Regions from separate parts of the Rossellomorea sp. H136 genome, predicted to be linked through region 4. Evidence: riboswitches for the same ligand, from Rfam matches in the RefSeq annotation. Region 4 holds a riboswitch; each other region holds the start of a gene.
The links. Region 4 has a riboswitch for S-adenosylmethionine ahead of metE (5-methyltetrahydropteroyltriglutamate--homocysteine S-methyltransferase). Riboswitches for the same ligand answer to the same signal wherever they lie in the genome.

Region 1 (2,200 bases), 1.2 Mb from region 4:
ATTCATGGGGAACAATCTTTTCAATATGAAAGACCACTGAAGGTCGGGGAACGTATTCAGTGTTATACGGAGATAAAAGATTACTATGAGCGGAAAGGATCGGGTGGAACACTTGGCTTTCTTGTAATCGAAGATATCGGTGAAGACTCAGGAGGGAATAGGATTTTCACCTCCGAGGCGATTGTCATTATCACTGAAACGGTCAGAGAGAGGTTGGGAAAATGACTATACTATCATCCATTAATATAGGTGAAACGATTCCCATTGTCGAATTAGCTCCAGTCTCGAGAATCGACTTAATCAAATATGCAGGAGCATCTGGGGATTATAACCCCATTCATACGATCGATGAGGAAGCCCATAAACTGGGTCTTCCAGGAATCATTGCTCATGGTATGTGGACAATGGGCAATGTCACCAGGCTTTTTAGTGATCATTATGAAGAAGGATTTATCAAAGATTACACCGTCCGCTTTAAAGGGATGGTTTTTTTGGACGATGTTATTACATTGATTGCAGAAGTATCAGAAAAACAGGATGATCTCTTACATTTTAAAGTCTTTGCCGTCAATCAGGACCAGAAGAAAGTGATCGAGGGTAAATTGATGTTTCAATTATTTTGAGCATTCATGTGAAAATTGTGTCCTATAGCTTTCATAAAGCGAATAGAAATAAAGAGAATTAATGTTCTGAAAGAAAAAATAAGTCAAAAGACTTAAATCCGATAGAAAAACTCGGGTTGACTTCCCTGAAGAATGTGGTATTATTTAGAATATTAAAATTAATAACTCTTATCCAGAGTGGTGGAGGGATCTGGCCCCGCGAAGCCCAGCAACCTACGTTATGTAAGGTGCTAATTCCAGCAAAATGTGAAGTCATTTTGGAAGATAAGGTATCCTTACCTGAACAACCTTCCAAAATGGAAGGTTGTTTTTTCATTCATGATTTTCTGGATAAGATGAAAATTGGGGGAATCAAGTGACTAAAGAAAATAATCAAGAGGCACAGTATGATGTAGTAGTCGAGAAGATCACTTCGATGTTGAAGACGATGAGTTTTGGATCAATTACCATTGTGGTTCAGGACGGTAAAGTCATTCAATTGGAGAAAAACGAGAAAGTGCGAATTAAATAAGCTGACTAGACAAACTAGAGGCGCATAACACAGATAAGGGAAATCCCTATATCTTGTTATCGCCTCTTTTTGTTTGGATGAGCGGGAAAGGGGTGTATCATGTTAACCTATCAAACTTGGAAAAAACCATCTGTCCAATTTGAAATTGATCCGGTATATAAAGGAGCTGTAAACGTACTTGAGTGGACGTATGATCATTATGGTGAGAGTGTCGTATATGCATGTAGTTTTGGGATAGAAGGGATCGTATTAATCGACCTCTTAACCAAAGTACAACCGGAAGCAACCATAGTATTTCTTGATACAGGTGTTCATTTCAAGCAAACCTACGAAACGATTGAAAAGGTGAAGGAGAAGTATCCTGGTATCACCATTTATATGAAAAAGCCTGAATTAACGCTCCAAGAGCAAGCAGAAACATATGGAGATAGGTTGTGGGAGAGAAATCCGAACCAATGCTGTCAAATTCGAAAGCTCGACCCTTTAAAAGAAACCTTATCCAAAGGAAATGCCTGGATTTCAGGATTAAGAAGGGAGCAATCACCGACAAGGAGTCAGGTTGAATTCATCAATAAGGATGACAAGTTTCAATCGGTTAAGATTTGTCCTTTGATTCACTGGACTTGGAAGGAGATTTGGAGGTATGTCCATAAACATAACCTATCCTATAATCCTCTTCATGATCAGGGGTATCCAAGTATCGGATGCTTCCATTGTACAACTCCAGCCATAGACATCAATGATCTCCGCTCAGGAAGATGGAAAGGAAAAGGGAAAACCGAATGCGGTCTTCATTAAAAGGGGTGACATTCTTTGATTGAAGTAATCGCCCTGATCATAAGTTTGTTTTTCGCTATGAACATTGGTGCCAGTGGAGCGGCAGCATCGATGGGTGTTGCGTATGGTGCAGGAGCCATAAAGAACATCAGGGTTGCATTATGGATCTGCGCAGCCGGTGTCCTGAGCGGGGCGGTATTAGGTGGAGGAGAAGTAGTTAAAACCATAAGTTCAGGGATTATCCCTCAGCATGTACTCTCCATCAAAATCGTGGTCATCATATTGTTAT
Region 2 (2,200 bases), 1.6 Mb from region 4:
CTAACGAAAAGGTGAACGTCATTGCTGTCGGATCCAAATTAAAACAAGAGCTTGAAGCACGGGGTATTGGAGCGGTTCAGGATAAGACAGATGTAAACAAAGCACTCAAAGACAAGTCATGGACATATTTTGAATCCTATCAGTTATCAAGGGGGCTAGTACAAGAAGCCATCGCCCAAAACGATGACTTAACATACCTGATTGATATCCATCGGGATTCACAGCCACGAAACATCACTACCAAAACCATTAACGGTAAAAACTACGCACGCTTGTTTTTTATCGTAGGGAAAGAAAACAAAAACTTTGAAAAGAACCTTAAGATCGCAAAGGATTTGAATGCTAAACTGGAAGGAAAATATCCTGGCATCAGCCGGGGAGTCTTCATCAAAACAAAAGCTGAAGGTAACGGGGTCTACAATCAGGACCTAACCGAGAGAGCCATGTTGCTTGAGTTTGGTGGAGTGGAAAACAATTTAGTGGAATTGTATAACTCTACAGAAGCTTTTGCAGAGATCTTTGCAGAGTATCACCAGAAGGATGCTGTAGAGGTGAATGCACAATAAGTGACAGAGATAAGACGTATGCCGTGTGGTGGACGTCTTTTTTTTGTTCCCGAGGAGAGAGGTTCCCGTAACGGCCACAATATGAACTAGTTTTCTTCCTCCAACGAAACCCCAAATAAAATAAGGAAGCAGCAATCCACTTCCTTGGATCGCTGCTTTTTTAACTGCTTAATTTCCCACAATTTCTCCAATGAATGGACCCAACATCGCTATGTGGATGGCATTCCTTTTGAAGATATTTGTATTCGTCCTCAAGTTCTTGCAGCGTCAATTCGAATAATTGTTTGTCTCCTTTTTTGAAAATGTTGTGGACAATTAACTTGTTTATTAACTCATTTCTTCGATTATGAATTGCTTCCTGAAGGATTTCCCCCATTTTTGATCACTCCTCTTATTAGTATACGAATAAAGGAAGTGGCTCATTTATTAAAAAGAGCCCTCTTCCTAGTAGTAGATAAGAAGAAGGCTTTATGTATCAAACTTCAACTCATCTTCCAAGCGAAATGCTTGTGGAATTAGCACAGTGTTCTATGATGTAGAATCTGTTGCTGAGGCATCATCGGGCCAGTCCCTATACCTCTCTGGATAAGTGGTTATATAGTTGTCATGGATTTCTTATATTATATATATAAGTATTCATAGTTGTCAACTGGGAATTAAGTGTTCGATAAAGATTATAGGATAGAAGGGGGGATTGAAACCTGGAATATAAATGTGGAACTAACCTTCATTCCTATATTTTTTACCATTTCAGACACAGAATCTTTTTCTTATCAACAAAAAACATGATAATCTGTATACATAAACGCAATTATTGGAGTGAAACGTATGAAGACAGTGGTTGTCGTAGGTGGAGGAATTACGGGATTAACAGCTCTGTACCATCTTCAAAAAATGTCCATGGAACGAGAAATAGATATCGAGTTAATCCTAATCGAGCGAGATCGGCAGCTCGGCGGCAAAATTAGAACCATAAGAGAAGGCGAATTCATTATGGAAGCAGGAGCAGATTCCATCGTAGTTCGAAATGAAGGGGTTCTGTCTTTAGTTGAGGAACTTCAACTTCAAGAGGAACTCGTCTATAATGAAACAGGCACATCATACATATACACAAATGGCGAATTACACAAGATTCCCCAAGACACGATTTTCGGAATTCCCATGTCCGTTGAGTCTCTTAAAAATAGCACTCTGGTGTCAGAGGAAGGGAAGATTGACGCTCTTAAAGACTTTGAAACGGAAAACACGCGATTTACAAAAGAAAGTTCCATCGGTGAATTTCTAGAAGCATTCCTGGGTAAGGAACTTGTTGAGAAGCAGGTAGCTCCAGTACTATCAGGGGTATACTCTGGAAATTTGCATAAGCTCACAATGGCTTCGACACTCCCATACTTACTTGAATATAAAAATGATTACGGCAGTATCATTAAAGGTTTATCTGCAAATAAGCAAAAATTCCAGGGGGCATCCAATAAAAAATTCATCTCGTTTAAAAATGGTTTATCAACCCTCATTGAACGTTTAGAAGAAAAATGTTTCAGTGGGACAATTTTAAAGGGGGTAGAAACAACTAAGCTACACAAGAATGGAGATAAATATGAGCTGACTCTTAATGGCCGTGGTAGAATTCAAGC
Region 3 (2,200 bases), 1.7 Mb from region 4:
GCATGCCGCCTTTTCCCGGATATAAAACATCTGTTACACATTCATGCACATCAAGATACTCCGCTAATTCTCTTGCATTTTTTTCGTGCTGAGCCATTCTGAGACTTAGGGTTTTCATCCCTCTTAATAAGAGCCAGCAATCAAAAGGGGCGAGAACAGCACCGATTGAATTTTGAATGGTGTAGATCTTTTCCGCCAACTCCTCTGTGTTTACGATCACAACACCTGCCAGCACGTCATTATGTCCCCCTAAGTATTTCGTAGCGCTGTGAATAACAATGTCTGCTCCTTCAGTAAGTGGCTTCTGCAGAATAGGTGTGTAGAAGGTATTATCTACAATTAAAAGCAATCCGTTACGCTTAGCGAGTCCAGCAACCTCAGAAATACTTGCTTCATTCATTAATGGATTGGTTGGCGTTTCAAGAAAAATGGCCTTTGTTCTCTTAGAAATTTGTTCTTCTATGGAGCCGGCATCACTGGTATCGACGAAATGAAATTTGATGCTATATTGTGCTTCATATTGCACGAATAAACGGTAGCTCCCGCCGTATAGGTCTTTCGAAACAATCAATTCATCCCCGCTGGAATATAAGCTAAGGATTGCCTGAATCGCTGCCATCCCCGAGCTGAAGGCAAACCCTCTGTGCCCTTCCTCCAATTGAGTGAGAGTGTCTTCTAAGGTGGCACGGGTTGGATTTCCTGTTCTTGTGTAATCATAGCCTGTCGATTGCCCAATCCCCTTATGTTCATAGGCAGTCGATAAATGGATGGGCAGGCTGACAGCACCCGTTGCAGGATCTTTCCGATTTCCTGCCTGGACAAGCATTGTATCAATATGTTTTTTCAACATTCTTCTCTCCTTTTCTATCTTGAATACGAAAAGGGAAAAAAACAAAAAAACCTTCTTAATGAAAATAAGAAGGTTTTATACGTTCGTTCTCCCTCTTATCGTCCAAGTTGACATCAACTTGCTGGAATTAGCACCATACCTATAACTTTGGCTGGTTGCTGAGGTGTCTTCGGGCCAGTCCCTCTACCTCTCTTGATAAGAAACTATATGATTTTGCGAAAAATAACTTTCCCATAACTTATAACAAAGAAGAAGAAATGTCAATGAGAATTATGAATTATCTGAAAAACAAAATGACTATTGCGCTTCACTACCTTGTTCTATTTCAATGATAAATTCCTATTTTCCTTTTAATCTCTTTCATGAATGGAATGGTTTTTTCCCGTGCTTCTTTTGCTCCATTTTGTAAGATTGCATCCAGCAAATGGGGACTCGCCATCAGTTCTTCATATTTCGATCTTGGTTCTTCGATAAAAGAATTCATTACTTGGAATAGCTCTTTTTTCGCTTCTCCCCACCCTATTCCTTCTTGAAATCTCCTTCTCATTTCTTCAACTTGATCGGAGGTTGCAAATTCATTATATAGCGTAAAAATGATGGAGGAGTCAGGATCCTTAGGCTCTTCAGGGGGGGTAGAATCTGTTTTGATTTTATTGATTAATTTTTGAAGCTTTTTTGGTTCTTCAAATAATGGAATGGTGTTGTTATAGCTTTTACTCATCTTACGTCCGTCGAGTCCCGGGAGTACGGCCGTTTCTTCTTGAATGACATATTCAGGGATGACAAATATTTCTCCATATTGTTTGTTAAAGCTTTCAGCTATGTCACGGGCGATTTCAACATGTTGTATCTGATCTTTTCCAACAGGGACCATCTCGGTTTGAAAGAGTAAAATATCAGCTGCCATTAAAATTGGATAAGTGAATAATCCCATGTTGACCCCAGCATCTACATCTTTGCCGCTTTTTTCATTTTCTTCGACCAATGATTTATATGCATGGGCCCTGTTCATTAATCCTTTCGGTGCAAAACAAGACAGGATCCAGCTCAATTCAAAGATTTCAGGTACATCGGATTGACGGTAAAAGACCGCTCTCTCATGATCCAAGCCTAATGCTAACCAAGCTGCTGCTACTCCATAAGATAATTGTTTCATTTCATTATGATCATTTATTTTCGTTAAACCATGATAATCCGCTACAAAATAAGCTGTGTTGTAGGATTGGTTCTCTGCCAATTGTAATGCCGGTTTGATTGCACCAATATAATTCCCCAAATGAATACGGCCTGTTGGTTTAATACCAGTCAGAACTTGTTTTTTCATAACAATTCCCTCCGCTGAAAAATAAT
Region 4 (2,200 bases):
TTGGCTGGTTTGGAACAGCCATGCTGTGCTATGTAACACCGAAAGAGCATCTGGGATTACCTAATAAAGATGATGTGAGAGAAGGTGTCATTGCTTATAAGATCGCAGCACATGCAGCAGATTTAGCGAAAGGGCATCCAGGGGCACAAATTAGAGATAATGCCGTTTCTAAGGCTCGGTTTGAATTTAGATGGAATGACCAGTTTAATTTATCCATGGATCCTGAGCGTGCAAGAGAGTTTCATGACGAAACTCTTCCTGCTGAGGGGGCAAAAACGGCCCACTTTTGTTCAATGTGTGGACCAAAGTTTTGTTCAATGAGAATTTCACACGATATCAGGGGCATGAAGGCAACCGATCTTGACGATGTCCAAAAGGATATAGAAAGAGGATTGATAGAAAAATCGAAGGAGTTTGTGGAAAATGGATCAAACATCTATCGATAAACCGAGCTGTCATGTACTCAAATTGAAGAATGATATCGTAACACTCAATCAGAGAATCATTCAACTCGAAAAAGAAGTGAAGAGCATTCAGGAAAACTGCAGGCATGTCTTCTATGAGACTGATGTAACAAGGTCTTGTATCAAATGTCATTATGTAGAAAGTACCTATTATTAGAAAAGTGTAAGTTATTGATTAAATTTCTTTTGACAGCTCATATGTACCGTGCTACGATTATTACAAATTTCGAAACAGTAGATGAATATGTATGTAACTCTTATTGAGAGAGGTGGAGGGACTGGCCCTGTGAAACCCGGCAACCATTCAACCGATGTGTTGAAAAGGTGCTAATTCCTGCAAAGCAAATTGCTTTGGAAAATAAGAGAGGATTCTAATAACATGAAACCCTCTCTATGGTAGTTAGAGAGGGTTTTTCGTTTTTATGAAAGAAAAATTTAATAGAAAAATGCAATAGGTGCTGAGTCATGCTCAGCTAAAAGGGAAGACCGGTGAAAATCCGGCACGGTCCCGCCACTGTGATGGGGAGTGACTTATCATTCAACCACTATTTCTGTTGAAATGGGAAGGGATAAGGAACTGTGAACCTAAGTCAGGAGACCTGCCTGTTGTATGCGCTTATGCTCTACGTGGATATAGAGAGGGGTGAGGAATACGTGTTGAGAATACAAGTTGGTCTCAACTCTAGTTAGTGATACGTATGAATCTCTCTTTCATTTGAAAGGGAGATTTTTTTGTTGATGACAATCAAATCAAGATAAGGAGTGAGGAATGAATGAGTAAGGTGATCAGTTCGAATTTAGGATATCCAAGGATCGGTGAAAAGCGTGAATGGAAAAAGACGCTGGAACAATTTTGGGCAGGGAAGATTGAAAAGGATTCCTTCTTAGAGCAAATGGAGGAAATACGAGTCAACCATTTGAAGAAGCAATTAGATCAGGGGATTGATTTAGTTCCGGTTGGAGATTTCAGCCTATATGATCATGTGCTTGATACAGCCGTCATGTTCGGTTTGGTTCCCAAGAGGTTTCATTATAGTGGGGGTAAGGTCTCTCTTGAAACGTATTTTGAAATGGCTAGAGGCTCAAAGGACGCGGTGGCATTAGAAATGACAAAATGGTTTAACACCAACTATCACTATCTCGTTCCTGAACTTGATGGGATCGTACCCCAGTTAGTGGAAAATCGTCCCCTGCATTTTTATAGAGAGGCAAAAGAAAAAACAGGGATAAAAGGGAAACCGGTTATCTTAGGTCCTTTCACTTTTGTGAAATTGTCTAAAGGGTACGAAACCGGGGATTATAAAACCCATGTTGATCAATTTGTCCCTCTTTATGCTGAAGTATTGCGTGAATTACAGGAAGAAGGTGTTGAGTGGGTACAGATGGATGAACCGATATTGTGCACATCCATCGGGGATGAGGAGATAAATCAATTCAAAGAAGTCTATCAAACACTTAAAGAATCCTGCCCCGGGTTAAAGATCATCCTTCAAACCTATTATGATAGTTTGGAAAGGTACCAGCGGGTGTTGACACTCCCGGTAGATGGCATAGGGATAGATTTTGTGTATGATCGAGGAGAAAATTTGGCTGCGCTGAAGAAATTTGGTTTTCCTAAGGATAAATTCTTGGCTGCCGGCATTCTTGATGGCAGGAATATTTGGAGAAGTAATCTTGCGGATACCCATTCACTTCTTTCGTTCATTGCAGGATATGTTCCAAGTGATCGGTTGATC

Region 1: it holds a riboswitch for S-adenosylmethionine, as region 4 does, so the genes downstream of both, ACYH0O_RS13515 (YezD family protein) here and metE (5-methyltetrahydropteroyltriglutamate--homocysteine S-methyltransferase) in region 4, are expected to answer to the same signal.
Region 2: it holds a riboswitch for S-adenosylmethionine, as region 4 does, so the genes downstream of both, ACYH0O_RS11705 (Fur-regulated basic protein FbpA) here and metE (5-methyltetrahydropteroyltriglutamate--homocysteine S-methyltransferase) in region 4, are expected to answer to the same signal.
Region 3: it holds a riboswitch for S-adenosylmethionine, as region 4 does, so the genes downstream of both, ACYH0O_RS11160 (methionine biosynthesis PLP-dependent protein) here and metE (5-methyltetrahydropteroyltriglutamate--homocysteine S-methyltransferase) in region 4, are expected to answer to the same signal.

What each region holds. Positions count from the first base shown of each region.
Region 1 covers NZ_CM166371.1:2,683,817-2,686,016, reverse strand. Annotated here, with positions in the region: gene ACYH0O_RS13525 (MaoC family dehydratase N-terminal domain-containing protein) at 1-225, shown strand, start outside; gene ACYH0O_RS13520 (MaoC/PaaZ C-terminal domain-containing protein) at 222-623, shown strand; SAM riboswitch class I at 789-894, shown strand; gene ACYH0O_RS13515 (YezD family protein) at 979-1,134, shown strand; gene ACYH0O_RS13510 (phosphoadenylyl-sulfate reductase) at 1,234-1,932, shown strand; gene ACYH0O_RS13505 (inorganic phosphate transporter) at 1,951-2,200, shown strand, end outside.
Region 2 covers NZ_CM166371.1:2,342,268-2,344,467, forward strand. Annotated here, with positions in the region: gene spoIIP (stage II sporulation protein P) at 1-566, shown strand, start outside; gene ACYH0O_RS11705 (Fur-regulated basic protein FbpA) at 727-942, opposite strand; SAM riboswitch class I at 1,051-1,158, opposite strand; gene ACYH0O_RS11710 (protoporphyrinogen oxidase) at 1,395-2,200, shown strand, end outside.
Region 3 covers NZ_CM166371.1:2,223,168-2,225,367, reverse strand. Annotated here, with positions in the region: gene ACYH0O_RS11160 (methionine biosynthesis PLP-dependent protein) at 1-850, opposite strand, end outside; SAM riboswitch class I at 943-1,052, opposite strand; gene ACYH0O_RS11155 (tryptophan--tRNA ligase) at 1,176-2,174, opposite strand.
Region 4 covers NZ_CM166371.1:3,912,226-3,914,425, reverse strand. Annotated here, with positions in the region: gene thiC (phosphomethylpyrimidine synthase ThiC) at 1-446, shown strand, start outside; gene ACYH0O_RS19925 (hypothetical protein) at 424-621, shown strand; SAM riboswitch class I at 719-829, shown strand; cobalamin riboswitch at 901-1,085, shown strand; gene metE (5-methyltetrahydropteroyltriglutamate--homocysteine S-methyltransferase) at 1,238-2,200, shown strand, end outside.